3 linked regions of the Aquitalea magnusonii genome follow. The protein of the gene in region 3 interacts with the protein of the main gene of each other region in a pairwise test. Links are inferred from orthologs where the notes say so. Each region holds a gene or a part of one and is shown on either strand. Other genes may lie near its edges.

Evidence for each region.
Region 1: the proteins of secB (region 3) and secA interact in binary tests that used the Escherichia coli proteins (3 or more experiments, as listed by UniProt). The link is inferred for Aquitalea magnusonii from one-to-one orthologs.
Region 2: the proteins of secB (region 3) and DLM_RS11485 interact in binary tests that used the Escherichia coli proteins (3 or more experiments, as listed by UniProt). The link is inferred for Aquitalea magnusonii from one-to-one orthologs.

What each region holds. Positions count from the first base shown.
Region 1 is NZ_AP018823.1:4,547,805-4,558,514, forward strand. The notes cover bases 4,812-8,052. They hold secA (preprotein translocase subunit SecA), read left to right. Parts: upstream 4,812-5,134; coding sequence 5,135-7,852; downstream 7,853-8,052. Other genes in these bases: DLM_RS21355 (Maf family protein), read left to right, coding at 8,032-8,052. In the rest of the region: DLM_RS21335 (fimbrial protein), read right to left, coding at 53-1,123; DLM_RS21340 (AAA-associated domain-containing protein), read right to left, coding at 1,578-2,894; DLM_RS21345 (ABC transporter permease), read right to left, coding at 2,909-4,648; more of DLM_RS21355, read left to right, coding at 8,053-8,628; rng (ribonuclease G), read left to right, coding at 8,643-10,139; cysE (serine O-acetyltransferase), read left to right, coding at 10,187-10,710. UniProt on the Escherichia coli protein: Required for protein export, interacts with the SecYEG preprotein conducting channel.
Region 2 is NZ_AP018823.1:2,400,478-2,410,732, forward strand. The notes cover bases 2,472-5,257. They hold DLM_RS11485 (response regulator transcription factor), read right to left. Parts: upstream 4,315-5,257; coding sequence 3,628-4,314; downstream 2,472-3,627. Other genes in these bases: DLM_RS11480 (HAMP domain-containing sensor histidine kinase), read right to left, coding at 2,472-3,626; DLM_RS11490 (cellulose 1,4-beta-cellobiosidase), read left to right, coding at 4,878-5,257. Also shown: DLM_RS11460 (sensor domain-containing diguanylate cyclase), read right to left, coding at 1-562; DLM_RS11465 (hypothetical protein), read left to right, coding at 749-949; folE (GTP cyclohydrolase I), read left to right, coding at 1,172-1,879; DLM_RS11475 (BLUF domain-containing protein), read left to right, coding at 1,881-2,306; more of DLM_RS11480, read right to left, coding at 2,310-2,471; more of DLM_RS11490, read left to right, coding at 5,258-5,549; DLM_RS11495 (LysR family transcriptional regulator), read right to left, coding at 5,566-6,492; DLM_RS11500 (substrate-binding periplasmic protein), read right to left, coding at 6,566-7,372; metalloprotease TldD, read right to left, coding at 7,390-8,832; DLM_RS11510 (carbon-nitrogen hydrolase family protein), read right to left, coding at 8,848-9,654; DLM_RS11515 (YhdP family protein), read right to left, coding at 9,651-10,255. UniProt on the Escherichia coli protein: Response regulator member of the two-component regulatory system CpxA/CpxR which responds to envelope stress response by activating expression of downstream genes including cpxP, degP, dsbA and ppiA.
Region 3 is NZ_AP018823.1:150,653-161,047, reverse strand. What follows is about bases 1-2,926. They hold secB (protein-export chaperone SecB), read right to left. Parts: upstream 1,727-2,926; coding sequence 1,274-1,726; downstream 1-1,273. Other genes in these bases: dacB (D-alanyl-D-alanine carboxypeptidase/D-alanyl-D-alanine-endopeptidase), read right to left, coding at 2,148-2,926; grxC (glutaredoxin 3), read right to left, coding at 1,864-2,121; DLM_RS00795 (SH3 domain-containing protein), read right to left, coding at 828-1,274; DLM_RS00800 (NAD(P)H-dependent glycerol-3-phosphate dehydrogenase), read right to left, coding at 1-824. In the rest of the region: more of dacB, read right to left, coding at 2,927-3,575; DLM_RS00775 (primosomal protein N'), read right to left, coding at 3,575-5,749; hemE (uroporphyrinogen decarboxylase), read right to left, coding at 6,240-7,301; DLM_RS00765 (fatty acid desaturase), read right to left, coding at 7,282-8,283; DLM_RS00760 (chromate transporter), read right to left, coding at 8,365-8,886; DLM_RS00755 (chromate transporter), read right to left, coding at 8,880-9,443; transcriptional regulator GcvA, read left to right, coding at 9,520-10,395. UniProt on the Escherichia coli protein: One of the proteins required for the normal export of some preproteins out of the cell cytoplasm. It is a molecular chaperone that binds to a subset of precursor proteins, maintaining them in a translocation-competent state.

The sequences.
Region 1 (10,710 bases), 4.4 Mb from region 3 along the record:
AGCTGATCTGGCTGCTCCGGACAGGCGTGTTAGCTGTCTGCCCGTTGCCGGCTTACTGATATGACATGGTGAATGTCGCCACCGCCTTGACCTTGCCACTTTGTACCGTCCCCGTGCGGATGTACTGCGCCGACAGTGGAATGGTGATGCTGCCTAGCTGATTCAGACCAATGAGAAACTGATTGGTATTGCCGGCGTTACTGGAGTCTGGCCCCAGCAGGACCGGACTGCCGTTGCGCAGTATCTGAATGCCGATGCCGCTGGCAGTGGAGTTGGAGGGCTCCAGGCCGATGATGGAACTGGTGCGCAGCGGATTGCTATTGTCGGTCAGCGTCATGTAGATGTTTTGAGAGCTTGGGCAGTTGAGCACAATACTGAACGGGGTACTGCCGGTGGTAGAGGAGAGCGCGGGCAGTTGGGCGGTGTTGATTGTCGGCAGGCTGACGCTGATGCTTTGGGTGTTGACGGTACAGCTTGTGTTTTGCAGCGACAGGGTGCTGCCATTCATGTATACCGACCCGCCACCACTTGCCCAGTTGGTTGATACCGCGTAATTGGCAAAAGTGGTTTTGCCCAGGGTGTAGCTGGTGGCAGTCAGGCGCGCCGTCTTGATCAGTCTTACCTGCGTCGTGATGGTAATGGTGGTATTGAGAAAGACCGTACCCGAGGCAATGGTCTGTGCCGAGGTGCCCGTCATTGCGGTGCCGCCAAAGCCGGTGCCGCCGGCGACTACGCTACTCAGAACCACAAAGCCAATGCCGGGAATGCTGGTGTTGTAGATGGTGTAACTGCGGCCGTTCTCGTTGTAAGTACCTGCCGTAGAGGTGCTGCCAGGGCTTTGTTGCAGGGTGGTGAACACCCCGATCAGGTTACCGCCCTGCGCGCAATAAACAATGCTGTTGCTACTGACAGAAAACCAGCCGGACAAGGGTGTGTTCAGCGGGCCGTCTTGCGGACTGCTGACCTGGATGCTGCCAGGCACCGCAATCGCGACGGCGCTGCCAGCCCAGCTTGTACTGTTGCAGCCTGCCTGGGCCCAAAAGCTGGCCAGCATCAGCAGCGTGGCCAGAAGGTAGCCGCGTACGAGGTTTGGTCGGATATATGGCATGTAATGATGAGTCATGGCTGTGTTGCAAATTGCGCCTGGCGCATCACGGCGCAGGCGATTTAAGTGCGGCTGACAAAATAGCGTAGCCCCTGGGGCAAAGCGCCGACGCAGACACTACAAGCAGTACGGCAAGGAGGCACCGCACCGCAGCAGGTTTTTGCTTCGTGGTGCCGGGTACTGTCGGGTCGGCAGATTGTCGCTGAGGCGCTCAGGCGGCGGCGCCACTGCAGCGCCAGCCAGGTAGCTGCCTGCGTGCGGCCCAGGTGCCATGTCGCTATTTTTAGCGCAGGCATGTGGTGAATACAAAAGATACTGGCAGTATTGACATCAGATTTAGATTAAAAAATAACCAGAATATTCGTACCAGATTGTCTGCGCCGGTTGCTGGTACTTGCCGCGGTGCCACGGGTAGCGGGCAGAAAAAAGGCCACATCGGGCGATGTGGCCTTGATGCGGCAGGGCAGCTTGTTTACTGCCCGCCTTCCACGTCTTCCAGGCTGAAGGTTTCGCTGTGGTCGTTATAAGAGAAGATCTCGGCATAACGGCCCCAGCTGATCACCGTATCCAGTGTCTCCTCGGCCGCGCTGTCGCTGAGCGAGTCTTCCAGTTCCTGTTCAAAGCGCAGCCGTGGTGCGCGCTGGCCCGGACGCTCCTGCAGCACGCGACGGATGCGCGCCGCCAGCGGGATGTGGCGCAGCAGATGCTCGGCAAACAGCACTTTGCGCTCCTGCGTGCCGTAGTCGGCAAACAATTTGCCGGCAGCGGTCAATTCGATATCGCCATCGCGCAGCTCGACAAAACCCAGGTGCTCCAGTGTTTCGGCCACCGGGAACAGGTCGTCCACTTCCAGCAGCAGCTTGCTGCCGATTTCCGGCAGGTCGGCGCGGCCGTTGTACGGTGCGGCGGCCAGCGCTTCCATCAGGCCGGCCATCAGGTTGGTGGACACTTCAGTCAGCGGGCTGCCGATTTCCAGCTGCACCTTGTGCAGGGTGTCGGCGCTGCGGCGCTGGGTCATCAGCGCGTAGATGTCATCCACCATCTTGCGGAAGGCCGGGTCCAGCCGGTTGCGCGGATGGGCAAACGGCACCTTGATTTCCGCGACTACACGGCCCGGATTGGACGACAGCACCATGATGCGGTCGCACATGAACACCGCTTCCTCGATGTTGTGGGTAACGATGAGGATGGACTTGATCGGCAGTTGTTTCTGGTTCCACAAGTCCAGCAGGTCGGTACGCAGGGTTTCCGCCGTCAGCACGTCCAGCGCCGAGAATGGTTCATCCATCAGCAGCAGGGTGGGGTTGACCACCAGGCCGCGGGCAAAGCCCACGCGTTGGCGCATGCCGCCGGACAATTCGCGCGGATAGGCGTTTTCAAAGCCGTCCAGGCCGATCAGGTCGATGGCGGCCAGCGCGCGGCGGCGGCGTTCCTTGGGCTCCACGCCCAGCGCTTCCAGCCCGGCTTCCACGTTTTGCAGCACGGTCAGCCAGGGGAACAGGGCAAAGGTCTGGAACACCATGGCCACGCCTTCGGCCGGACCGGTCAGCGGCTGGCCACAGTAGTTCACTTCGCCACTGCTGGCCTGAATCAGCCCGGCGATGATGCGCAGCAGGGTGGACTTGCCCGAGCCGGAACGGCCCAAGAGGCCGACGATTTCGCCTTCATGCAAGGTGAGGTTGACGTCGTCCAGCACCTGGATATCGTCTTCGCCACCCTTGTGATAGCCCTTGTCGACATGCTTGAGGGAAAAGATTTCCTGCCGCAGGGTTGTGGTTTCGTTGTGCATGATTTTCCCCCTGCTCAGTTGAGACGGAGCTTGTTTTCAGCAATGGCATACAGCGGACGCCACAGCAGACGGTTGAACAAAACGACAAACAGTGACATCACGCAGATGCCAAGCAGAATCTTGGGAAAGTCGCCGGCAGCGGTCATCTGGGCGATATACGCGCCCAGGCCGTGGGCGGCCAGCTTGTCATCGCCCCAGGACACCATTTCCGACACGATGCTGGCATTCCATGCGCCGCCGGAAGCGGTGATGGCTCCGGTGATGTAGTAGGGGAAAATGCCCGGCAGCATCACCTGCCGCCACCATTGCCAACCCTTGATGTGGAAATTGGTGGCTGCTTCGCGGAAGTCATTGGGGAAGGCGCTGGCACCGGCCACCACATTGAACAGGATGTACCACTGGGTGCCCAGCACAATCAGCGGCGACAGCCAGATGTCCGGGTTCAGCTTGAAGTGGACGATGAACACCACGAACACCGGAAACAGCAGGTTGGCCGGGAAGGCGGCCAGGAACTGCGCCACCGGCTGGATCATCTCGGCCAGGCGCGGACGCAGGCCGATCAGCACCCCCAGCGGCACCCAGATGACGGAGGCCAGCGCAATCAGCAGGGTGACACGGATCAGGGTGATGAAGCCCAGGCCAATCACCTTGAAGGTTTCACCCAGCCCCACCTCACTGCTGATGAAGCTGTACAGCCGCCAGCAGACATAAGCCACCAGCAGGGTGATGCATGCCCCCCACAGCAGGTCCAGCCCGCGTGTAACGCTGGCTTCCGCCGGGCTGTCGATGAAGCGCGGCAGACTGATGTTCAGCCGCAGCCGCGCCAGCTTTTTCAGCAGCTTGCCAAAGGGACGCAGGATCTGCTGGATGACGCGGGTGCGCTGGATCAGGTTCAGCACCCAGGATTCCGGTGCCGCCTGCGACATGGTGTCTTCCAGGCGGAACTTGTCGGCCCAGGCCACCAGCGGGCGGAACAGGAACTGGTCGTAAATGATGATGACCACGGTCATGGTGAGAATCACCCAGCCCACTGCCGCCAGGTTTTTCTGCGCAATGGCCATGGCCAGATAGGAACCCACGCCAGGCAGGGTGACGGTCTTGTCGCCCACGGTGATGGCTTCGGAGGCCACCACGAAGAACCAGCCGCCGGACATGGACATCATCATGTTCCAGATCATGCCCGGCATGGAGAACGGCACTTCCAGTTTCCAGAACTTCTGCCAGCCGGACAGGCGCAGGTTTTGCGACACTTCTTTCAGGTCGTTGGGCACGGTGCGCAGCGACTGATAGAAGCTGAAAGTCATATTCCAGGCCTGCGAGGTGAAAATCGCAAAAATGGCGGCAAATTCAGCGCCCAGCACCCGGCCGGGAAACAAGGCCAGGAAAAAGGTGACGGTAAAGGAGATGTAGCCAAGCACCGGCACCGATTGCAGGATGTCCAGAATGGGCACCAGCAATTGGCCGGCGCGGCGGCTCTTGGCCGCCAGCGTGCCGTAAAGCAGGGTGAACACGATGGAGGCCAGCATGGCGGCCAGCATGCGCAAGGTGGTACGCAAGGCGTACTCGGGCAGATTGGCCGCATCCAGCGAGATGGGTTCGGTCTGCAGGGCGCTGATCGGGGCCCAGGTACCTTGGATACCGGTGGTGGCAAACAATAGAAAACCCAAAATCAGCGGGAAAGCGATCAGATCCCAGCGATTGGGCAGCAGCCGACGGGCGGTGGCGGGAATAAACGGACGGATAACGCTAGTCATCAGGCCTCTCCGATTGGTGTGGTTAACCTGGCGGAACAGTGCAGGCCCCGTTCCGCTTCTTCATCAGATGAGCACCATCTTTTGTTATGTCACGGCGGGCCGTGGGCAAACATCAAACTGGCTCTGCAAACGCGCACGAATGATAACAAGGCAAACATCAAATTTTGATGAAATCTGACAGTTTTTTGTATGGATTATGTAACGACATCATTTGCTGAAAAATACCCGCAAGCTCGCGATTTGCAAGTAATTAATGCCAGCACTGGCTGCATAGGCAATTTGCCGTGGTGGCGGCTGCCGGCACCGGCCCGCTTGCCTGGTGGCGGCACGCATGGCAGCTTGCCATGCGTGCTGTGCGCTGGCGACAAATTTGGCTGCCATGGCTTGATTCAGCGCAAGCTCGCCCCCATAACCTAGTCTCGCGGATGTGCTACACTTTCGCCTATTTTGTTTTGTCGGCCCGTCCGGGCCTCTGGATTGGAATACATGATTTCCTCGCTACTCAAGAAAGTATTTGGCAGCCGCAACGACCGTCTGCTGAAGCAGTATCGTCAGGAAGTGGCGCGCATCAATGCCCTCGAAGATGGCATGAAAGCGCTGTCCGACGAGGCTTTGGCGGGAAAAACCGCCGAGTTCAAAAAGCGCCTCGCTGAGGGCGCAACGCTGGACAGTATCCTGCCGGAGGCCTTTGCCGTCTGCCGCGAGGCCTCGCGCCGCGTGCTGGGCATGCGCCACTTCGATGTGCAGCTGATCGGCGGCATGGTGCTGCACCATGGCAAGATTGCCGAAATGCGTACCGGTGAAGGTAAAACCCTGGTGGGCACCCTGCCGGTATACCTGAATGCACTGACCGGCAACGGCGTGCATGTCATCACCGTCAACGACTACCTGGCCAGCCGTGACGCCGGCATCATGGGCCGCCTGTACAACTTCCTCGGCCTGACCGTGGGCGTGAACCTGTCGCAGATGGCGCATGATGACAAGCAAGCCGCCTATGCCTGCGACATCACTTACGGCACCAATAACGAATTCGGTTTTGACTACCTGCGCGACAACATGGTGTTCACCACCGGCGAGAAGGTGCAGCGCAAGCTGGCCTTTGCCGTGGTCGACGAAGTGGACTCCATCCTGATTGACGAAGCGCGTACCCCGCTGATCATCTCCGGCCCGGCCGAAGACAATATCGACATGTACCAGCGCATGAACGCGGTACCGCCGCTGCTCAAGCGCCAGGAAACCGAGGACGGCGAGGGTGACTACTGGGTGGATGAAAAAGCCCATAGCGTGCTGTTGTCCGAAGCCGGTCACGAACACTGCGAAGACATCCTGGTACAACTGGGCATGCTGAAGGAAGGCGACAGCCTGTATTCCGCCACCAACATCACCCTGATGCACCACCTGATGGCCGCCTTGCGCGCCCATTCGCTCTTCCATCTGGACCAGCACTACGTGGTGCAGGATGGTGAAGTGGTGATCGTGGATGAATTCACCGGCCGCCTGATGGCAGGCCGTCGTTGGTCCGAAGGCCTGCACCAGGCGGTGGAAGCCAAGGAAGGCGTGGAAATCAACCGCGAAAACCAGACCCTGGCGTCCATTACCTTCCAGAACTACTTCCGCCTGTACGGCAAGCTGTCCGGCATGACCGGCACCGCCGACACTGAAGCCTACGAATTCCAGAGCATCTACGGCCTGGAAACGGTGGTGATCCCCACCAACCGTCCGATGCAGCGCAAGGACGCGCAGGACAAGGTATATCGTTCTTCCCGCGAGAAGTACGACGCCATCCTGGCCGACATCAAGGACTGCCACGAGCGTGGCCAGCCGGTGCTGGTGGGTACCACCAGCATCGAAAACTCCGAGCTGATTGCCGAGCTGCTCAAGCAGGCCAAGCTGCCGCACAATGTGCTGAACGCCAAGGAACATGCGCGTGAAGCCGACATCGTGGTGCAGGCCGGTCGTCCGGGCGTGATCACCGTGGCCACCAATATGGCCGGTCGTGGTACCGACATCGTGCTGGGTGGCAATCCGGAACCGGAAATCCGCGCGGTACAGAAGGACGACAGCCTGTCTGAAGACGAGCAGAACGCCCGCATCGAAGCCATCCGCGCCGAGTGGAAGCTGCGTCACGACGCGGTGCTGGCCGCAGGCGGCCTGCACATCATCGGTACCGAGCGTCATGAATCGCGCCGTATCGACAACCAGTTGCGTGGCCGTTCCGGCCGTCAGGGCGATCCGGGTTCCTCCCGCTTCTACCTGAGCCTGGAAGACCCGCTGCTGCGCATTTTTGCCTCCGACCGCGTGGCCGCCATCATGGACCGCCTGAAAATGCCGGACGGCGAAGCCATCGAACACCCGTGGGTATCGCGTTCCATCGAAAACGCCCAGCGCAAGGTGGAAGGCCGCAACTTCGACATCCGCAAGCAATTGCTGGAATACGATGACGTGGCCAATGACCAGCGCAAGGTGATCTACCAGCAGCGCAACGACATCCTGCAGGATGAAGACGTCAGCGCCGTGGTGATCAACATGCGTGAAGGTGTGCTGTCCGACCTGGTCGACCTGCACCTGCCGCCGGAATCCATGGAAGAGCAGTGGGACCTGGTGGGCCTGGAGAAAACCCTGGAAGCCGAATTCCAGCTGGCCGCCCCGGTGGCCGACTGGATCAAGGCCGAATCCACACTGGACATTCCGGACATCAAGGCCCGCATCATCCAGCAGGCTGCCGATGCCTATCAGGCCAAGGTGGATCTGGCTGGCGAGCAAGTGATGCGCCAGTTTGAACGCAGCCTGGTACTGCAAATGCTGGATACCCACTGGCGCGAACATCTGGCCGCCATGGACCATCTGCGTCAGGGCATTCACCTGCGCGGCTATGCGCAGAAGAACCCGAAGCAGGAATACAAGCGCGAAGCGTTTGAGCTGTTTGCCGACATGCTGGAGCGCATCAAGCGCAGCGTGGTAAACGTGCTGATGACGGTGCAGATTCGCGGTCAGGAAGATGTGGACGCAGTCGAGCCGCATCAGCATGGCGACTACGAAATGCAGCATGCCGAGCCGGGCTCTTCGCTGGGCGAGAACGACGATGAAGACAACCCGCTGTCGCCCGAAGCGCTGGCCGAGCAAGGCCTGCGCGTGAGCCGCAACGACCCTTGTCCCTGCGGCAGCGGTAAAAAATACAAGCAGTGCCACGGCCGTCTGGCCTGAGTCTGACCAAGGTCTGACCATGCCATGAACCAGCAAACGCCCTGCCTTGTCGCAGGGCGTTTTGCGTAGGTGCAGCTACGTAGCCGGGCACCTTTTGCAGTGCAGCAGATGGTGGGCCAGGGGCCGCTCTGCTACCCTTGCAGCTCATAAATATTGATAACAATGGCAGCGACAACATCATGACCCCAAGCGATACCCGTATTTACCTGGCATCCGGCAGCCCGCGTCGTCGCGAACTGCTGGAACAGCTGGGCGTGCATCTGGAACGCATCCACGCCGACATCGACGAATCGGTACTGCCCGGTGAAAACGCCGTCGCCTATACCGAGCGCCTGGCACGCGAAAAAGCGGCTGCCGGTTGGGCCGTGGTGCAGAACTGCGGACTGCCGTCGCGCCCGCTGCTGTCGGCCGACACCACCGTGGTGCTGGAGGGGGAAATCTTTGGCAAGCCGGCCGATGCCGCCGACGCCGCACGCATGCTGCGGGCGTTTTCCGGCCGCAGCCATCAGGTGGTCACCAGCGTGGCCGTGCGGCAGGATGAGCGGGTCGAACTGCGCACCAGCATCACCGAAGTGCATTTCCGTGTGCTGAGCGACAGCGACATCCAGCGCTATATCGACAGCGGTGAGCCGTTTGACAAGGCCGGTGCTTATGGCATCCAGGGCCTGGCCGCGGTGTTCATCGACCATATCGCCGGCAGCTATACCGGCGTGATGGGCCTGCCGATGTTTGAAACTGCCGAACTGCTGGGCCTGTTCGGCCACTCATTCCCTTGAGCGGAGGTAAGACCATGCTGCATCAGTCCATTCCGCTGCCGCGCGACATCCAGCGCCCCAAGGAACAAATCCTCGTCAACATCACCCCGCAGGAAACCCGCGTGGCGGTGCTGGAGGACTCCATCGTGCAGGAGCTGCACGTGGAACGCGCCGCCAGCCGCGGTATTGTCGGCAATATCTATCTGGGCCAGGTCAAGCGCGTGCTGCCCGGCATGCAGAGCGCCTTCATCGAAATCGGCCTGGAACGGGCGGCTTTCCTGCATATCGCCGATGTGCTGGAACAGCGTCAGCATCCCACCGAGCCGCAGCGCATTGAGAAAATGCTGTTCGAAGGCCAGACCGTGCTGGTACAGGTGATCAAGGACCCGATCGGCACCAAGGGTGCGCGGCTGTCCACGCAAATCTCGCTGGCCGGGCGTTTCCTGGTGCATCTGCCGCAGGAAGAACACATCGGCATCTCGCAAAAGATCGAGAGCGAGTCGGAACGCCACAGCCTGAAGGCGCGGCTGGAAAAGCTGCTGCCGCCCAGCACGCCGCGTGGCTACATCATCCGCACCAGCGCGGAAACCGCCACCGATACCGAGCTGCAGGCTGACATCGAATACCTGTCCAAGCTGTGGGCCGACATCCGCCACAAATCGCAGCACCTGCCGGCGCAAAGCCTGCTGTACGAAGACCTGCCGCTGGCGGTGCGCGTGCTGCGCGACATGGTGAGCGACACCACCGAGCACGTGATTGTCGACTCGACTGAAAACTACAGCCGCATGGTGGAATTTGCCGAGCAATACGTGCAGTCCGCCGTGCGCAAGATCGAGCGCTATTCGGGCGAACGGCCACTGTTCGAGCTGTTTTCCATCGAGGCGGAAATCGACAAGGCATTGTCGCGGCGGGTGAACCTGAAGTTTGGCGGCTACCTGATCATCGACCAGACCGAAGCGATGACCACCATCGATGTCAACACCGGCGGCTTTGTCGGCAACCGCAATTTTGACGAAACCATCTTCAAGACCAATCTGGAAGCCACCCAGGCCATTGCCCGCCAGCTACGGCTGCGTAATCTGGGCGGCATCATCATTGTCGATTTCATCGACATGGACAATGAAGAACACCAGACTGCGGTACTGAGCGAAGTGGCCAAGGCACTGGCGCGCGACCGTACCCGCGTCACCCTCAACGGCTTCACCAGCCTGGGGCTGGTGGAAATCACCCGCAAGCGCACCCGCGAGAGCCTGGCGCATGTGTTGTGCGAACCCTGCCCCACCTGCCAGGGCCGTGGCGAAATCAAGACCGCCCAGACCGTGTGTTACGAGGTGCAGCGCGAAATCGTGCGCGAGGCGCGCCAGTTCGATGCCAAGGGCTATCGCATCCTGGCGGCACAGCCGGTGATCGACATGTTCCTCGACGAGGAATCGCAAAGCCTGGCCATGCTGGTGGACTTCATCGGCAAGCCGATTTCGCTGTCGGTGGAATCCACCTATACCCAGGAACAGTTTGACGTGGTCCTGTTGTAAGCACCGGCCCGGCATGGTCCGGGCCGCGTGGTAATGGAGTAACAAGCATGAAGCAAGATTCCGGCGACGCCCTGTGGCTCGCCATTCTGCAGGAAGCCGAGCAGGCCGCGCGTGACGAACCGATGCTGGCCAGCTTCCTGCACATGACGGTTTTGCGGCACAGCACGCTGGAAGACGTGCTGGCCTTTCACTTGTCCAGCAAGCTGGCCAGCCCGGTGATGGACGCGCGCGCACTGATGGAACTGTTCCGCGAGGCGCTGGCATCCGACCCGGCCATCAGTGCCTCGGCACGGGCCGACATCCGCGCCTGTTTCGAGCGCGACCCGGCCTGTGACAGCTATTCCACGCCCTTGCTGTACTTCAAGGGCTTCCATGCGCTGCAAAGCCAGCGCATCACCCACTGGCTGTGGCAACAGCAGCGCAAGACCCTGGCGCTGTTCTTGCAGAACCGCATTTCGGAAGTCACCGGTGCCGACATTCATCCGGCAGCGCGTATCGGCCAGGGGGTGATGCTGGACCACGGCACCGGACTGGTCGTCGGTGAAACCGCGGTCATCGGCAATAATGTTTC
Region 2 (10,255 bases), 2.2 Mb from region 3 along the record:
CCAGCATGATATTGGTGGGCGCGGGGTGTAGTGTGTAGAAATAGACGCTGCGCACCAGTTGGGTCAGGGCAAAGACACAGGCCAGTACCGTAAGCAAGCGGTAATGAACGCTGCTGCGCCGGCCACGGTAATGTTTCAGCATCAAGTAGGCAGTTGCCGTACACACCGCTGCACTGTAGGCAGAAATGGCCATCACACGCATGGGCAAGCTGTCATTGCCGTAGCGCCAGTAAGTGACGGCCAGCACCTGCAGCAGCGCACCGCCCAGCAGCCAGTTCCAGCGCGCTGGCTGGCCCAGGAAATAGGCACAGCCGGCATAATACAAGGCGACAGACAGCGCCAGGATGCCATTGGCCACAACAATGGAAATACTGTCGGGAATCAGCCCGCGCAAACCCAGCAAGGGCAGATAGATCACTACCGCAACATTGGCCAGCAGCCACTCCCGTGCGCCGGGCAGGCCGCTGCGCCGCAGCGAAGCCAGCGCCATGCACAGCGCCAGACTCAGCAATTCGGTGGTGAGAAAGATCGGAGCCAAAACCAGTACGGGGTCGATAGTCATGATCAGTATCAATACCGGCTTGAGCAGCCGGTCACGCCGCCTTGCCGGCAGAGATAGCCAACTTCGCGGGATGCAATTCAGCTTTATACCAAAAATGACAGCCGACATCAGCATTTAAAACAAATATTCACATACACCGCCCCGACAGGCACAATCAGCACAGTTTCCATTCCTCCTGGCCACACCATGCCTGCTACCGGACAATCCACTGCCCCGCGCCCCGGCTGCCTGGCTTGCCGCCATTACCACATCAGCCATGATGCGCGCTTTCCCTATGCCTGCCGCGCACTACACATCAAGAGCAAGCGCCAGCCCTGCATCGATGTGCTGGAAGCATCCGGCCAGCCCTGTTTGTACCGGCAGCAGAAAACTGCGCCACCGTCTTGAAAGCCTGCGCCGCTGTCACCATCTGACAGTGTCGATTCCGGTTTTCCTTTTCCCGGCCCTTGCGGCGCATTACCATGCAGAACAGGAATTCCAGCGGCAGTCCTCAGCTGTCGCTTGCTATACACGTCACGGATAAACAGCGGCTGGCAGGGCGATTCCCCATGGGCAACTGCCTTTGCCGGGATCACACCAGTCCATCGAAGATAAAGGCCCAAGCCCACCATGAGCAAAACGGATAACAACGCCACGCCGACAGAAAGCGTTTCTTCGCGCATACGCTACCGTCTTCAGAATGCCGGCGTGCGCTTTCACGCCAATGACAATATTGCCGACTTCATCGAAGGCGATGAGCTGGATTTGCTGCAACAGGAAGTGGCAGCCAAGATGCAGGGGGTGCTGGAAAGCCTGGTCATCGATACCGTCAACGACCACAACACGCAGGATACCGCGCGGCGTGTCGCCAAGATGTTCGTGCGCGAAGTGTTTCGTGGCCGTTATGTTGCCAGCCCGCCCAATACCGAATTTCCCAATATCGAGCAGCTGAACGAGCTGATGATTGTGGGGCCGATCACGGTACGCAGCGCCTGCTCCCACCACCTCTGCCCCATCATGGGCCGGGTGTGGGTGGGGGTGATGCCCAATGAGCACTCCAATCTGATCGGCCTGTCCAAGTACGCCCGCCTGATTGACTGGGTGATGACCCGCCCGCAAATCCAGGAAGAAGCAGTCATGCAGATTGCCGACCTGCTGATGGACAAATTGCAGCCGGACGGCCTGGCCATCGTCATGGAGGCCGATCATTTCTGCATGCACTGGCGCGGGGTGAAAGACAGTAACTCCAAGATGACCAACAGCGTAATGCGCGGCTCCTTCCTGCGCGACGCCAACCTGCGCCGGGAATTCCTGTCGCTGCTGCACAAAGGAAACTGAGATGCTTGTTCGCCTGATTTATGCCAGCCGCAGCACCACCCCCATCACCAGCGAACTGGTGAAGCAGATTCTGGATGCAGCCCACCAGCACAATCCCGAACGCGGCATCACCGGTGTACTGTGCTACGGGGATGGCGTGTTTGTGCAGGCACTGGAAGGTGGACGGACCGAGGTGAATGCGCTGTATCAGGCCATTTGCCGTGACAGCCGTCACCGCGACGTCACCTTGCTGACTTATGCGGAAGTCGATCAGCGCGAGTTTGCCTGCTGGTCGATGGCGCAGGCACCGCTGGACAAGAAAAATGCCGCACTGCTGCTGCGGCATTCTTCCAGCCCGGTGCTGGACCCTTTCCGCCTGAGCGGCCAGACTACCAGCCGTTTGCTAAGCGAACTGGGGAGTTCCGGCGGTCTGCGCTCCAAGGGCTAGCGCCTAGGCCAGCGGCAGGGTGATGCTGACACGCAGCCCACCCTGCGGCAGATTGGCCGCCTTGATACGGCCATGATGGGTCTGCACGATGCGATGCGCCATCGCCAGACCCAGCCCGTAGCCGCCTGGCTGATTGTTCTGTTCGCTACGGAAGAAAGGCTCGAAGATGGTTTCGAGTTCATGTTCCGGCACACCGGGGCCGCAGTCACACACTTCAATGCTGACTTCGGCTGCGCCGCGCACCACTGCCAGCGACACCGCACTGCCCTTGCGGGTATGGTGAATGGCATTGCGTACCACGTTTTCCAGCGCACGCGACAGCAGTTCCGGCTGCATCATCACTTCCGCCATATCGGTCTGCAGCAGCACGATGCTGCAATCATTGGCCTGTGCCTCGAATTCGGCATCCGGCACCAACTCTTCCAGCAATACATCGATTGCCAGACGCTCCGGCGGATGCTGGGCGCTCTCGGCATCCAGCCTGGCCAGCGCCAGCACCTCGCCCACCAGCGCATCCATGCGGCCGGATTCACGCTCGATACGCTCCAGCCATTCATCCAGACGATCAGGCTGCTGCCGTGCCAGATCCACCGCAGCATTCAGCCGGGCCAAGGGCGAGCGCAGCTCGTGTGACACATCGTGAAACAGGCGGCGCTGCCCCACGATCAACTGCTTCAGCCTTTGCGCCAGACTGTCGAAATCACGTCCCAGATCAGCCAGCTCATCACGCCGCCCGCCTATCTTGTCGGCAAGATTGATGTCCATCTGGCCCTTGGCCACGGATTGGAATGCCTCGCTCATCAGATGGATGGGTTTGGACAGATAGCGCGCCAGGATGGCACCAAACAGCAGGCTTGCCAGCAGGGCGGCAAGCACTGGAATCAGGGGAATCGGCCCCGGATCTTCCGGCCCGCCGCGTCCCGGACCGCCCGGCATGCCCGGCGGCCCTGGCGGTAACAATACCAAGCGGTAATGTCTGCCATCCGGCAGGCTGACCTCACGCCGGGGACGGGGACCGAAGTGGTCCAGTACCGGTACCGAGCGCCCCAGCAGGTCATGCCCCTGGTCGTCCAGCACATACAGATAATTGCGACCATGCGGCTGCATGCCGGCCAGTTGCTTGCGCAAGGCGGCAGGCCCTTCATAGCGCAGCAGGGAAGCGGCCAGATCCAGTACCGTGCCATCCATCGGATGGTGCTCTTCGATGGCGGCGGCGGTATCGCTACGGTGCTTGATCCAGAAAAACGCCCCCACCCCGACCACGGTGCTGATTTGCGCCAGCCACAAGATGAGAAACAGCTTCCAGAACAAGCGTCCCATATCAGGCCTTGATGAACTGATAACCGCGTCGCACCACGGTCTGAATGCAGATGCGGCCCGGTGCCACGCGCGACAGCTTTTGCCGGATGCTGCTCATGTGTACATCCACACTGCGGTCAAAACGCGCCAGCGGACGGCCCAGCGCCTGCTTGGACAGCACGTCCTTGCCAACCGGCTGGCCGGCATGGCGCACCAGCAGTTCCAGCAGGCTGTATTCGGTACTGGTCAGCTCCAGCGTCTGTTCGCCCCATTGGGCACGACGCTCGCCCGGCCACATGGTGAGCGGCCCCTCGCGCAGCACATCGGTTTCGTGCGCCGGCTGCGGCTGATTGCCGGTGCGACGCAGGATGGCGCGGATGCGCGCCAGCAGCTCGCGCGGGGTGCAGGGCTTGGGCACATAGTCATCGGCACCCAGCTCCAGTCCCAGCACACGGTCAGTGTCATCACCACGCGCAGTCAGCATCAGCACCGGCAACATGCTGTGCTCCCGCACCCGCCGCAGCACTTCCACCCCGCTCAGTCCGGGCATCATGACATCCAGCACCATCAGGTCGAACTGACCGGACAGTGCCTGCACCACGGCGCTGGTGCCATCGCTTACTTTCTGAACCAGGCAGGACTCTCGCTCCAGGTAGCTGCCCAGCATGTCGGCCAATTCAATATCGTCATCAACCAGCAGTATTCGCATTTTCCATCCTGATTTATCGCATTCCCCCCTCTCCTGGGAGGCTGTCGGCAGACATGATCCACATCACGGCCGGCTGCGGGTGAAGTTTTACTGGCATTTACACTGATTTATAGTGCTTTACCGCCCGCTAACCGTTTTTAACCGGCGACCCACGCATCATGGCAAACGGTAGCCGCCTGCCCGCTTGCCCCGGGTCCCTCTCTCATTGATGGCGGCTACCTTCTGACGCAACGGCAAAATTTGCCTGCAGACCGGCCATCAACCGTGACAAGCCCTTGTCTGCAATCAATATTTACAATTTTCCGGCGGCAAGTGCCTGCTGGCAGCGGCAATTTTTTCCATCGCTGCCAACTGCCGGAAATCCACGACAGGCGACACCTTAGCAGAGCATGGCGTTTTTGCCGCGACAGGCGACAAACGCTAACACTTCCTAACAGGTTTTTACATTTTCACCGTCACACACTGGCCTGGAACTTGCCTTGCTGCAGCAGCACGCCTGCCGTCATGCGCCGCATCGATGGCAACAGCGCACCGCTCACCAGCGCGTATCAGGAGCCATCATCATGAGCATTTCAGGAATCAGCAGCAGCACTTCGGTTTATGGCAGCCTGCTGGGCAGCAGCCAGGCCAGCACAACAAGTACGGGCAGCGAAGTACGCCACCACGGTAAGCACCGCGGCAGCAACGATGCCTTCATGCAAAGCGTGGAGCAGGCACTAAGCCAGTTGGGCATCTCCTTGCAACCACCGTCGTCCAGCAGCAGCACGGCAAACAGTAGCGGCAGCAATGCCGGCACAGCCGCAGTACAACCACCTCCGCCGCCACCGGATGATGACGACGACAGCGACAGCAGCCTGACCAGCAGCAGCACGCAAAACCCGATGCAGGCCATGCACACCTTCCTGCATGACCTGTTTGCAGCGCTGAAGTCAACCAGTACGGCGGATAGCAGCAGTGACAGCAGCACGGCCTACGGCAATGCCGAAAGCCAGTTGCAAAGCCTGATCCAGCAACTGTCCAGCAGCTCCGGCACGCTGAGCACCCTGCAAAGCGATTTCAACAATCTGCTCAGCAGCGTCCAGCAGGCCAATGGCAGCAGCGACAGTAGTGCAAGCGGCAGCAGCACCTCGGCCAATCTGCAATCTTTCCTGAGCGCGCTGTTGCAAAACCTGCAGCACAGCCAGAGCAACAGCTACACCAGCTCGGTGGGCAGCCTGCTCAGTACCCAGGGTTGAGCGTCCGGGTGCCGGCTCAGTCCTGATCTGGCACCGGTTCGCTGCCCGCCACATATTGTTGCAGGCGCAACTGCAGGAATTCGCGCAGGCGCACCACCAGCGGCGATAGCATCATGCGGTGGGGGCAGACCAGATACAGCGGCGCACGCTCGGTCTGATACTCGGTCAGCAAGGGCAGCAGGCGGCCGGCGCGCACATCGGCCAGCACATCCAGCCTGGATTTGTAGGCGATGCCCTGCCCGGCCACCGCCCAGCGGCGCACAATCTCGCCATCATCACTATTGCACCGCCCGCCAACCAAAACGGTGGTCCACTCCCCTTGCCGGGCAAAACGCCAGCGTTCGTGCAGGGCATCGCCCAGCACCAGCCGCAGGCAGGCATGGGCGGTGAGATCTTCAGGGTGTTGCGGCCAGCCATGTGCTGCCAGGTAGGAAGGTGCGGCACACAGCAGCCGCCGATTATCCGGCAGCATGGGCAGGGCCACCAGGCTGGAATCCTCCGGCACGCCGTAGCGCAGGGCCACGTCCACCGGCATGCGGTACAAATCGGCCAGACGGTCGCTGATATGCAATTGCAGCCGTACGCCCGGATGCTCCGCCAGAAAGGCATCCAGCCAGGGACGCAGCAATTGCCTGCCGATATCGGAGGGCATGGACAGGCTGAGCTGCCCCTGCAGCGTCTGGCGGCCGGCAGCCAGCGCCTGCGCGCCGGCTTGCAAGGCATCCAGCGCAGTCCGGGCATGCTCCAGATAACGCTCGCCATCGGCAGTCAGCCGCAGGCTGCGGGTGGAACGCACCAGCAGATGGGTACCCAGCTCGCTTTCCAGCCGTTTGAGCGCGGCACTGGCCACCGCCGGACTGATATCCAGCGCACGAGCAGCGGCAGACAGGCTGCCCAGTTGTGCGGTGTGCAGCAGGATATGTAGATCTTCCAGCCGAACCATGATTTCTCCTGCAACCGCCATCCGCTCCGGTCACACCTTCAAGCGGAAAGGACGACAAGGACTTGCCTGCCGCTCAGGGCAGGAAGGACTTCATATTGTATTTGCTGACCAGTTGCTGATAAGCCGGGGTTTTGCGGAAGCGTCCAAGTGCGGCGACATAGGCATCAATGCGCTGTGCCGACATGGCTTTGCGTGAGAAACCGAGGTAGAAGTCACCAATCAGCCAGCGCGGCTCACGCAGCGCCACCACCTGGGATTGCAGCTCCGGCATGCGCATATCCAGCGACTGCAGCGATGTACCGTAGGCCACGGCAATGTCGATGCGTCCGGCCAGCAGCTTGGCAAACACTTCTTCCTTGGAGCTGGCTGTCATGTCTATCTGCCAGCACTCATGCATCGCCTGCTGCACGATGGCGCCATAAAAATAGTTGCTGGCCGCCGCCATGCGATAAGCGGCGTAACTGCAGGGACGGGCGCTGTCGGGAAAATGCTGGCGCTGGGCGCGCAGCACAAACAGGCCGGCATATTGTCGGTGCTGGATGGCCGCTGGCAGGAATACCGCATAGGCGTCGCGCTCCGGCGTGCGGGCCAGATAGCTGAGCGCATCCACTCGTCCAAGCTGCAGGCTGCGCAGGGCGCGCTGCCAAGGCATGGGCTTGTACACCACATGCCACCCCAGCCTGGCTGTCACCTCATCGATGACTTCCAGATGAAAACCGCCGTGGGTCTTGCCATCCCCCTGAACATACTCAAAAGGATGGTTATCGGACTCCTCCACCGCAACGGTAAAGTCCTGTGCCGCCACGCGGTGCTGCAGGCAGAGCCCGGCCAGCAACAACAGCCACTGGCCATGTGCCAGGCCGGCCTTCGCTTGCTTCATGAATGCCAGCTACCCTGTCAGCCGCCGGTACCACCAACGGTCAGTCCGCCATCAATACGCAAGGTAGGCTGCCCCACCCCCACCGGCACGCTCTGGCCTTCCTTGCCGCAGACACCAACGCCCTGATCCAGCGCCATGTCATTACCGATCATGGAAACATAACCCAGCACATCCGGGCCGTTGCCAATCAGCGTGGCCCCCTTTACCGGATAGGTCAGCTTGCCATCTTCGATGCGCCAGGCCTCCGAAGCGGAGAAGACGAACTTGCCGCTGGTAATGTCCACCTGACCACCGCCGAAATTGGCGGCATACAGGCCGTCCTTGACCGAGGCGATGATTTCCTTGGGATCATGCTGACCGCCCAACATATAGGTATTGGTCATGCGTGGCATGGGGATATGGGCATAGGATTCGCGCCGGCCATTGCCGGTGGGGGCCACCTGCATCAGGCGGGCATTCATCGCATCCTGCATATAGCCCTTGAGAATACCGTCTTCAATCAGCACGGTGCGGTTGGTCTGGTTGCCTTCATCGTCGATAGCCAGCGAACCGCGGCGGCCATCCAGCGTGCCATCATCCACCACCGTTACCCCGGCAGCGGCCACGCGCTGGCCCAGCTTGCCGGAGAAGGCCGAGGTGCCCTTGCGGTTGAAGTCGCCTTCCAGGCCATGGCCGATGGCTTCATGTAGCAGCACACCCGGCCAGCCGGAGCCCAGCACCACCGTCATCTGGCCAGCGGGGGCCGGGCGGGCTTCCAGATTGATCAATGCCTGGTCCACCGCCTGACGCACATAGGTTTCCACCAGTGCATCGTCAAAGCGCGTCAGGTCGAAACGGCCACCGCCGCCGCCGGAGCCCTGCTCGCGGCGGCCATTCTGTTCGGCAATCACATGTACCGACAGCCGCACCAGCGGCCGCACATCGGCCGCACGTACGCCATCATGCCGCGCCACATACACCACATCGTATTCCGAAGCCACGCCGGCCATCACCTGGATCACGCGCGGGTCCATGGCGCGGGCCAGCTTTTCCACTTTTTCCAGCAGGGCCACCTTGGCGGCAGCTTCCAGGCTGTAACAGGGATCGATGGCCGGATAAAGATCGCGCGCGCGCTGCGGCGACTGGCGGCCGGCGCTGCCATCACCACCGGCCAGACCGATGGCTCGCACTGCGTCGGCAGCACGGGTAATGGCATCCACACCGATATCGTCGGAATAGGCAAAGGCTGTCTTGTCGCCAGCCACGGCGCGCACACCCACGCCCTGGTCGATGCTGAAGCTGCCGGACTTGACGATGCCCTCTTCCAGACTCCAGCCCTCGCTGCGGGTGTACTGGAAGTAAAGATCGGCATAGTCCACCGCGTGCTGGCGCATGCGGGAAAAGGTTTTTTCGATCACGGACTCGTCAACGCCAAAAGGCGAGAGCAGCAGTTGATCGGCAATGGTGAAAGCGTCTTGCATGGGGGGGTCTTTCTGTCAGAGCACGCGGTGGGCCAGGGCCGGCAGGCCGCTGCGCACCGAATGCAGCAATTCGGGGTCAATCTCGGCCAGCACCACGCCTTCGCCACTGGCCTGCTGCGCCAAAATGCGCCCCCAGGGGTCGATGATCATGGACTGACCATGGGTTTTGCGGCCATTTTCATGCCTACCACCCTGGCCGGAGGCAATCACGAAGCATTGGTTTTCAATGGCACGGGCACGCATCAGCACTTCCCAGTGCGCTTCGCCGGTGGCGGCGGTAAAGGCTGCCGGCAAAATCATCACATCAAACGGGGCAAGCTGGCGGAACAGCTCGGGAAAGCGCAGATCGTAACAGATACCGCAGGCTACTTGCGCCAGACCGATATCCACCTTCACCGGCTGCTTACCGGCCAGAATGCTGTCGGACTCACAATAGCGCTCACCATTTCCGGTATAGCCAAACAGGTGGATCTTGTCGTAGCGCGCCTGCACCACGCCATCCGGATCAAATACCAGCGTGCTGTTGAATACCTTGCCCGGCTGCGGGCTGCGCAGCGGAATGGTGCCAGCCGCCAGCCATACCTTGTTGTCGCGCGCCATGGCCGCCAGCGCGCTCTGCAAGGGGCCGTGGCCGGCGTCTTCGCAGATGGCGACCTTATCGCCATCCTGTCTGCCCATCAGGCAAAAGTATTCCGGCAATACCACAAAGGCGGCACCGCCGGCGGCTGCCTCGGCCACCAGTGCCGCGGCACGGGCCAGGTTGGCGGCAACATCGGTACCGGACACCATTTGCACGGCGGCAGCGATAAATTTCTGTTTCATGGCGTGATGATCCGCTTGCTGTTTCTCAAAGGTTCCATGCCCTGCTTCTCCACCTTGGGATTGGCGAACGAGCCGGTCAGTGCATATTCGACCGACAGTATCTTGCCGACCGGGTCCTGCAATACTTTCTGTGCCGCCAGGGCAGCCACGCCCACTACCGGGTTGAGCAAGGCCGCACCGGCCGCCAGGGCCACACTCTCGGCCAGATGCGGCTGTACCTTGATGTGTACGTCCTGGGTTTCATTGGCCAGATTAACCTGCCCACGGAGGAAGACATCCGCAGCCGGGCCTTTCATATGCACATTATCAGAAACAAACACGCCCTTGCTGATGTGTGCATCTCCGGTGATGGAGTCAAAGGCAAAGCCATCGCTGAATACATCGGTGAAATCCAGTTTTACCCGGCGCGTCAGCGACTGCAGGCTCAATACGCCAAGCAGGCGTGCCACCCCCGGATCCACCTTGGCAAAGCGGCCGTTTTTCAGGGCCAGCGTCATCTCGCCGCTTAGCTGGCTGGCGCTCAGATCAAACAGCCCGCCGGGCCAGCTCATATTGCCACGCAGCGTACCTTCACCTTTGCGGAAGGTATCCTGCAGGCCGA
Region 3 (10,395 bases):
TGGCCCAGCTCGGCCAAGATCACGTCCAGTGATTTGCCTTCTGCCAGCTTCAGCCCCACCTGACGGTTACGCGACAAGGCACCGGTGCAGGTCAGAATCAGATCTCCCATGCCGGCCAGTCCCATCATGGTCTGCTGACTGGCACCCAGCGCGCTGGCCAGGCGGGTGATTTCCGCCAGCCCACGGGTAATCAGCGCAGCACGGGCATTCATGCCGAAACCAAGGCCATCGGCCACACCGGTGGCAATGGCCATCACGTTCTTGACCGCCCCGCCGACTTCCACTCCCACCAGATCATCATTGGCATACAGGCGCAGCAGCGGGCTGTGCAATTCGCGGGCGATACGGCGGGCAAATTCGCCATCATCTGCCGCAATGGTGACAGCGGCAGGCAGGCCCTCGGCCACCTCACGGGCAAAGCTGGGACCGGACAGCACGCCGCAGGGGTGGTCTGGCGGCAATTCTTCGGCCACCACCTGATGCGGTAACAGGCTGGAACCTGCTTCGAATCCCTTGCAGGCCCACAAGATGGGCGGCAGTTCGGATGACAGCGCAGTCAGCGCCCGCAGCGTGGGGCGCAAACCGGCAATCGGGGTGACGATCAGGATGAGTTCCGCCCCCTGGATGGCACGCGGCAACTCGGCAGTCAGGGTGATGGAATCGGGAAAGGGGCAGTCGGGCAGATAGCGGCGATTGACGCGCTCGGCAGCCAGTTCAGCCATCAATGCGGCATCACGTCCCCACAGGCTGACATCATGGTGACGGGCAAAGGCCAATGCCAGTGCGCTACCCCAGGCACCGCTTCCCAGTATCGCCAGTTTCATGGTTTACAAACCCCACAGGTCGCTGATGCGGGCAAAGCCGGTACTGCCATCACGATGCTTGATGCGTACCCAGCCATCCTTCGGTGCTTCCTGCCATTGCAGTACGCCATCACGGGCAACCGAGAACACGGGTTTGCCATCGGCAGCGGGGCTGTCACGCACCACCGCCTGGTCTGCAGTCACCAGCAGCCAGCGTTGGCTGGAAAGGGCTGCATGCGGAATCCAGGCGATGCCGCCAGTGGCATCGCGCACGCGGGACCATTCCTTCTGGCTGGACAGGACTTCAACCGGATAATAACGGCTGACCACGAACAGCTTTTTGGCACTCAGCGCAGGCGCCTCGTACAGCGCCACGCCGGTTTCCTTGACCGAACGGAACTCCAGAGCCTGTGCCGGCAGGGCGTACAGCCCGGCCAGCATGGCAGTGACAGCGACGAGGCGGCGCAGCATCAGGCGTTGCCGGCTTCGGCTTGCTGAGCACGCTGCTGCATGTACAGCGCTTCGAAGTTGATCGGCGACAGCAGCACCGGCGGGAAGCCGGCACGGTTTACCAGGTTGGACACGGTTTCGCGCGCATACGGGAACAGGATGTTCGGGCAGGCAACACCCAGGATAGGTTCGATGTCTTCGGTCGGTACGTTTTCGATGCGGAAGATGCCAGCTTCGGTCACTTCGCACAGGAACATGGTTTTTTCCGGCAGCTTGGCAGTCACGGTCACGGTGAGGGCCACTTCGAAGAAGCCATCGTCAATCTGCTTGCCTTCGCTGGCCAGTTGCATGTCGATTTCCGGCTGGGCCGCTTCCAGATACACCTGGGGAGCGTTCGGCACTTCCAGGGACAGATCTTTTACATAGATTTTTTCGATGGAAAATACCGGTTGCAGCTCTTGTTGTTCGCTCATGTCTTGTCTCGCACTTGGCCGTCAGACAACGGCCGGTTAGTCAGGAAATCAAGCACGCATCATCGCATGAAAGCACGGCGTGCTGCCAGTGGGGGGCAGGTGGATTAAACAGCTTGGCAGATGCGGCTTGATGCCGATCAATCAGCCAGCAGCACTTCGAGCTTGCCAGCCTGGTTAAGAGCAACCAGATCGTCGCAACCACCGACATGGGTGTCGCCGATATAGATTTGCGGCACGGTGCGGCGGCCGGTGCTGCTCATCATCCGGTCACGGGCTTCCGGGTCCAGATCGATGCGGATTTCCTCGATATCGCTTACTCCCTTGCTGGCCAGCAGTTGTTTGGCGCGGATGCAGTAAGGGCAGACTGCGGTGGTATACATGGTGACGTGTTTCATGAAAAACCTGTTGATGCGTGGTGGGTTCAGGGTTGCATTATAGCGTCAGGCACTGTGTTCGCGCTGTTGTCTGGCACGCTGCGGTCAAAGCGGCGGATCAGGTCGGCAACAATGCCATCCAGCGCCGGCCCCATGGCCAGCGCGCGCGGGCTGTTGACGATGGCCACGATGGCCAGCCGGCGTCCATCGGCGGCCTGCCAGTAGCCGGCCAGTGCCTTCACGTCCTTGAGTGTGCCGGTTTTCATCCGCAGCCGCGGACCGGTTGCGGCAAAGCGGCGCTTGAGTGTGCCATCCTCACTGGCCAGCGGCAGGGTGGCCAGCAATTCATTGCCATAAGGGCCGCGGGCGGCATTGAGCAGTACCTGCCCGAGCAGCCGTGCCGACACCCGCTCGCGGCGGGACAGGCCGCAGCCGTTTTCCAGCACCAGCGCCTCGTCGGAAATATGCTGCTCGGCCAGTAAACGGCGCACGGCATGCTGCGCATCGGCCGGGGTGTCGCCACTGCTGCCGTCTTCTCGCCCCAGCGTGAGGTAGACGGTGCGCGCCATGGTGTTATTGCTGTACTTGTTGATATCGTTCAGTGCCACGCTAAGCGGCTCGGACTGGAACTGCGCCAGGGTGCGCGCCCCCGCCGGTGCGCGGCCCAGCGCCATGCCTTGCGGGCCGCTGCCACCCAGTTCGCTCCACAGGGCGGCAAAGCTTTGCGCGGCAAAGTCATTCTGATCCAGCACATTCACATAAGCCTGGCTGCCATCACAGGCGGCGGGCAGCTTGCCACTGACTTCAATCTGGCTGCCTTGCTGGCGGATATGTACCCATTGGCGCACATCCGGGCAGGTGCTGGCGGTGTCGCCGCCATTGCCCAGGCTGGCTTGCAGCCGGACACCTGCCAGTGGCGGATCCAGCGCCACGCGCACACCGTTGCCATCATTGAAAAAGCGCAGCCAGGCTACTTTCAGTCCGGTAAGGTGGGTATCCGGCTCCACGGTAAAGGACTTGCCTTCGTCCCCGCCAAAATTGTCTGCCGTGCCTATGCTGCTAAAAGCGCTCTTGTCCAGCAGCAGCCTGCCTTCTATCTGCCGGATGCCGCGCAGGCGCAGGCTGTGCAGCAGGGTTTGCAGATCGGCCATGCCAAAGCGCGGGTCGCCGGCCCCCACCCAGACCAGATCCCCCTTGAGTACGCCGTTTTCCACCGCCGCTGCCGATACCAGCCGGGTGGTCCAGCGATAGCCGGGCTTGAGTCTGTTGAGTGCCACCCAACTGGTGATCAGCTTCATGGTGGAGGCCGGATTGACTGCGGCATCGGCACGCAGGCTGGCCAGTTCGGCCCCGCCTTCCACCGGCGCGGCCCAGATGGCAACTTCGTCGGCCCGCAAACCATGCAGATCCAGCGCCATGGCCGAGAGAGAAACTGCGCTCAGGCAGCCGGCAATACATGCAACTACAGACTTCATTACATCTCCTGCGGGTCCACATCCAGCGACCAGCGCAAACCGCGCCCATGCTGACGCGCCAGGGCATCCAGCAAAGGGGGTAATTGATCAAGAAAACGATGCAGGGCCTGACGACTGGGTGATTCCAGCACCAGTTGGGCGCGTTCACGATTGGCCAGCCGTACCATCAGCGCGGGTGCCGGACCGGAAATCAGCACCTCCTCCGCCAGTGGCTGCACTTGTGCGCGCACCTGGGTGAGGAAGGCGTTGGCCTGTGCCAGCTCAGTGGCATCGGCACGCAGCAGGGCCTGGTAGACGGCGGGTGGAAAGGCGGCCAGGCGGCGCTCCTGCAGCAAGCTGGCAGCAAAACCGTCAAAATCATGCGCCACCAGGGCCTGATACAGCGGATGGTCCGGCCATTGGGTCTGCACCAGGACCTCACCCGGCGCATCGGCACGGCCAGCACGGCCTGCCACCTGGGTGAGCTGGGCAAACAGCCGCTCGGATGCACGATAATCGGCCGAGTACAGCCCGCCATCGGCATTCAGCACTGTCACCAGCGACAGGGTACCAAAATCATGCCCCTTGGCCAGCATCTGGGTGCCGACCAGCATGTCGACTTCACCGGCATGGACCTGGCGGTAGATTTCATCCCATGCTTGTTTGCGCTGCGTGGTATCGCGGTCGATGCGCAGGATGCGGGCGCTGGGAAACAGCCTGCCCAGCGCCGACTCCAGCCGCTGCGTACCCTCACCCAGCGGCTTGATATCCGGCGCGCCACACTCCGGGCAGGCATGCGGTACCGCTTCTTCCCAGCCGCAATGGTGACAGCGCAGCTTGCGCTCCATCAGGTGCAACACCAGCCTAGTGGAACAGCGTGGACAGCCGCTGGTCCAGCCGCAATCGGTGCAGGCCAGCACCGGCGCAAAACCGCGCCGATTGATGAATACCAGGCTCATTTCACCGCGTTCCAGCCGACTGGCCAGCGCCTTGATCACCGCATCGGACAAGCCTTCCGTCAACTTGGCGCGGCGGGTGTCCACCAGCCGCACCGTCGGCAGCCGTGCGGCGCCATGGGCGCGCTGGCTTAGCGTCAGCTTGCGGTAGCGTCCGGCCTCGACATTGGCCACGGTTTCCAGGCTGGGCGTGGCACTGCCCAGGATGATGGGAATGCCGGCCTGCCGGGCGCGCCAGATGGCCAGATCCCTGGCGTGGTAGCGCAGCCCATCCTGCTGTTTGAACGAGCCATCATGCTCTTCATCCACCACGATCAGCCCCAGGCGCGGCATGGGTGTGAAAACGGACAGGCGGGTACCGATGACAATATCCGCCCGCCCCTGCCAGGCATCCAGCCAGTTGCGCAGGCGCTCTCCGTCGGCCAACTGGCTGTGCTGCACGGCAATCCGGCTGGCGGGAAAGCGCTGGATGAAGCGCTCCACCAATTGCGGGGTCAGATTAATTTCCGGCACCAGCACCAGCACTTGTTGACCGGCAGCCAGACTGGGCGCAATGCGCTGCAGATAAACCTCGGTTTTGCCGCTGCCGGTGATGCCATGCAGCAGCCAGCTCTGGAAGCCTGAGGGCTGGGCGGTGAGCGCGCTCAGCGCTGCTTGCTGGTCATCATTCAGGTGTGGTGCAGGTCCCAGCTCCAGCGGCACGCGCTCCGGGCTAACCCGCCTGATGCGTTCCTCGGCCAGCCAATCGGCAAGTATCTTGCCGGCCTGTGGCGTCACTTGGCGGGCCTGTGCCTGGGTCAGTGCGCCATCCCCCAGTGCCTGCCACAAGGCCAGCCGGGCACGCTGCCGCGCCGGCGGCGCTTCGGCTTCGCCCTTGGCCGTCAGGGCAAAGGGGCGCTCATCCGGTGGAATGATGTCGCGGGCTTCACGCAAGCCGGTAGGGAGGGCGGTAAACAGGGTCTGGCCCAGTGGAAAGTGATAGTACGCGGCGGCGAAGTTCACCATGGCAAGAAAATCCGCCGGCAAGGGTGGCAGCGCATCAAATACCTGCGCAACTTCCTTTAGCTGCGTTTCCGGCAAACCCTCCGGGGGTATGCCAGTGACAACCACGCCACACAACTGCCGTGTGCCAAAGGGAACCGCCACCCGCTGGCCGGGTATGACATCAAAATGAGACAGGTAGGTAAATGCGCCAAACAGGGGCAGATCGACCACCACCTGAACTCTCTGAGAAGCCACGGTAAATATTCCCTTTACACCAAACCCAGTTCCGACAAGGCTTTGCGCCATCTATGCACAGAAGCTGTGGATATCTTTGTGAACAACTCTGCATCCCGGCATGGAAAGGCCATTAAATCAGCATTTCCACTAGATTGCACAAAAATTAATCAGAAAAATATTCCGTTTATTTTCAATAACTTGCAAACACTGCACTAATTTTGCTCACCGGGCTTGACAAGGCAGAGCAGAGGAGGTTCCCGATGTGCATAACTCTGAGAACACCAGTCTCCACTGCTGTCAACACCCACTTTGACAGTAAGGAAGATTTCTGCAAAGCCGCATGCAAAAGCACGCCCATGGCAGCACGATACCCCACCCTGTCACAGCAGGATGAGCAGGAAAAAACCGGCGGCAACGTTAAATCAATTTGAAATAAGGCAGGAATAAACAGTTTTATCCTTGCAAATGACAAACAGACCGGGGCTTGCCCCCGGCCTGTCCAAATGACTTACTGATGATACTGACGCGACAGGCGATGCACCGCCTCAACCAGCGCGGCGGCGTGGGCCGGATCGGCGTGCTGGGAAATGCCATGGCCCAGGTTGAACACATGTCCTGAGCCCTGGCCATAAGCCGCCAGAATGCGGCCGGCTTCCGCCTCGATGGCTGCGGGAGAGCCAAACAGGGCATTCGGGTCGAAATTGCCTTGCAGCGCCACCTTGTCCCCCACACGGGCACGCGCCTGGCCGATGTCCGTAGTCCAGTCCAGACCGACACAATCCGCACCGATGGCCGCGATGTCTTCCAGCCACTGCCCACCATTCTTGGTGAAGACAATCACCGGCACACGGCGGCCATCGACCTCACGCTTAAGACCGGCCACGATGCGTTGCATATAGGCCAGCGAGAATTCCCGGTAGGCGGCGTGACTGAGCGCACCACCCCAGGTATCGAAGATCTGTACCGCCTGCGCCCCGGCATCGATCTGGGCATTCAGGTAGTCGGTCACCGTCTGGGCATTGACCGCCAGGATGTGGTGCAGCAGCTCAGGACGGCTGTACAGCATGGCCTTGACGTGACGGAAGTCGTCCGAACCGCCACCTTCTATCATGTAGCAGGCCAGGGTGAAGGGGCTGCCGGAAAAACCGATCAGCGGCACACGTCCATCCAGCGCCTTGCGGATGCTGGCCACGGCATCGAATACATACTGCAGCTTGTCCAGCACCGGCACCTGCAAGGCGCGGATGGCGCTTTCATCGCGCAGCGGGCGTTCAAACTTGGGGCCTTCGCCCTCGGCAAAGTACAGGCCCAGGCCCATGGCATCCGGCACGGTGAGGATGTCGGAAAACAAGATAGCGGCATCCAGCGGAAAACGATCCAGCGGCTGCAGGGTGACTTCGGTAGCAAAATCAGGGCTGGTACACAGGCCCATGAAGCTGCCGGCACGGGCGCGGGTGGCGCGGTATTCCGGCAGATAGCGGCCGGCCTGGCGCATCATCCAGATGGGTGTGTATTCAACCGGCTCCTTCAGGAGCGCACGCAGGAAGGTGTCATTCTTGAGCTGGGTCATGTCGGTATCGGCTTGCGAGCCTGGAATGATTAAAGTCAGCCGGCATTATACCCATCCCTGCCCTGCGCAGGGGTATTACCGGCAGACTGGTCGCCGGCAGGACACGCCATTGTCCGACAAACATCTGGCGGATAAATCCCCCATCCCAGCACAGGCCGGCCGCGGCAAAATGCTGCGGCAAGGCCTGCCAGCCCAGTTGGGGCCAGCGCTGATGCACACCGCGCAAGTGGCTGTTGAGCAGACACAGGCCCAGCCAGCGCGGCAGTGCCAGATTGGCCGCCTGCCGCGCACAGCCCAGTGGCTGGCCGGCAAAGCAGACATGGTCGGTGAGGGAAATCAGCACCGCGCGCAGCCACCAGGCCAAGCACAACATCCAGTGATGCTGGCCGTACACCAGCAAGGACAGGAGCGGTAACAGGCAGGCCAGCACGCCATCCATGCGCGCCGTCCCTTGCCGGCCACTGGCTTGCACGCGCCGGCACAAGCGTGGCCACAACGGCACCCGCTGCTGCAGCCAGGACCAATGTGCGGCCGCAGGATAGCTCAGCAGCAAGAGACTGCCAGCCCAGGCCAGCACATAAGCGCCACCACACAGACGCAGGCACAGCAGTAACTGGCGTTGGCGGGCGGGTTCCGCTCCTGGCTCATAAACCTCTACCCGGCATAGTGTGGTGCGGCTGTAACGGTGGTGCAGCAGATGCGCCTGCCGCCACACATCAAACGGCAGGCCCAGGCTGATCGCCAGCAAGCGCCCGGCCAGCCGGTTATAGCGCCGGGAGGGGAGCAGCCGACCATGGGCAGCCTCATGCAGCAGTTGCCAGCGCAAGGGAATCAGCAGCAGTGCCGCCAGCAACAGCAAGCCATAGGCCGGGTGCAGCCAGGCCATGGCCAAAGGCACGGCCACCAGTTCTACCAGCCACAGCCGCAAGGCCAGCAGCAACAGCAGCATATTGGTGCGCAAGGGAAGGCGGGGAAGAGACATCAGGGCTCCGGCTGCCGGGTTCGCGCCACAGTCTGCGGGCTTTGCATGAAATGCATGTGACGCCCGCCGCGCCAGAGCGAATCAAAGCCAGCCGCTCAAGCCCAGCAGCGCGCCGCCCGCCAGCAGCCACAGCGGATTGATGCGCGTGCGCCACGCCAGCAGCGTTGTTGCCGCACATAGCAGCCAGCCTGCCGGATGCTGGTTGGCCGCCTCGCTCATCAGCATGGCACTGCCGGCCACCAGGCCGATGGTGAGCGGTGCCAGCCCGCGCTCGATGGCACGCCGCCAGGGCGAGGCATGAAAGCGCTGCCACAGCCGGGCCACGTAATAACACAGCAGGGACGATGGCCCGCACATGCCCACCGTAGCCACCAAGGCACCGGCCAGTCCGGCCACCTTCCAGCCGATCAGGCTGACCACCAGCACATTGGGGCCAGGCGCGGCCTGAGCGATGGCAAACAGGGCGGCAAATTCCTGGCCCGTCATCCAGTGATGGCTTTCCACCACGTAGTAGTGCATTTCCGGAATCAAGGTAACCGCCCCGCCCACCGCCATCAGCGAGAACAGGGAAAAACTGGCCAGCAAGGATAGCAGGATCAACATGCCTCCCCTCCTTGCCGCTGGCGACGGCGGGCCAGCCATATCGAAACCGGGCCAAGCAGCAACAGCACCGGCAGCAAGGGCCAGCGCAAGATGCCGACGGCGATGAAGGTCAGCATGGCCATCAGCAAGGCCAAGGGATGCCGTTCAATCTTCTCCCCCATGCGCAGCACCATGGCCAGCAGCAAGCCTGCCGCCGCAGACGCCAATCCATGCAGCGTGCCTTGCACATCGGGCAGATTACGGTAGTGGTCATACAGCACCGCCATGCCCAGTACGATGACCAGCGGTGCCAACATCAAACCGGCCACGGCCAGCCAGGCACCGGCCACACCATGAAAACGCGCGCCGATGGCAATCGACATATTGACGATATTGGGGCCAGGCAGAATCTGGCCCAGGCCCAGCAGTTCGGTAAATTCTTCTTCGGAGAGCCAGCGCCGCTGTTGCACCAGCATGCGATGGGCCAACGGCAACACACCGCCAAAGCCGCTCAGGCCAATGCTGAAAAAGCCGATGAACAACTGCCGCCGGTTGGGAATATTGAGTGTGGGATTCATATGGCAAGGCTAGCGTGCTCCGGTGTACACAACAAACGAGTTTTTATGGCATTGCTTGTGCGCTAGACTCACCAGCATGAATCGTAGACTCCCACCGCTCAATGCACTGAAAGCCTTTGAATCCGCAGCCCGGCAAGGCAGCTTCAGTGCGGCTGCCCAGACGCTTTATGTGACGCATGGTGCCATCAGCCGCCAGATACAACAGTTGGAGGACTGGCTGGGAGTGGCCCTGTTTGAACGTCATGGCCGTCGGGTACGCTTGTCGGCTGCCGGGCAATCCTATCTGCCCGCCATCCAGGCGGCGCTGGATGGCATTGCGGGTGCCACGGAAAAACTGATTGCGCGCAAACAGGGGCGGCGACTCAACATCAATGTCACCCCGACGCTGGCCATGCACTGGCTATTGCCCAGGCTTACACGCTTTCAATTGCGCTATCCCGGGGTGGAACTGCGCCTGGCAACCTCGGACGCCAGCATCAACAACCAGAATGCCGACTTCGACATTGCCATCCGGCGTGGCAAGGATCACTGGCATGGTTTTGTATCGCACGCTTTTCTGACCGAGCGGGAAATTCCGGTGTGCAGCCCGGCCTTGCTGGCGCGTCAGCCCATCCGCCAGCCAGCCGATCTGGCCGCCCACACCCTGCTGCATTCGGAAACCCGACCGGTTGCCTGGTCGCGCTGGCTGGCGGCAGCCGGCGTGCCCGGCCTGCAATCGGCCGCAGACCAGCATTTTGATCATTACTATCTGGCCTTGCAGGGGGCGGTGGACGGACTGGGCGTCACTCTGGGCGCATTGCCGGTGATTGAAAGCGAACTGGCCAGCGGCAAGCTGGTGGCACCACTGGATGGGCCGGAAATATCTGTACGCGGTTACTCATGGGCCGTGCCGCAGTCACTGGTGGGCGATGAGCTGGTGGCCGCCTTCTGCCAATGGCTGGAGGAAGAAGGC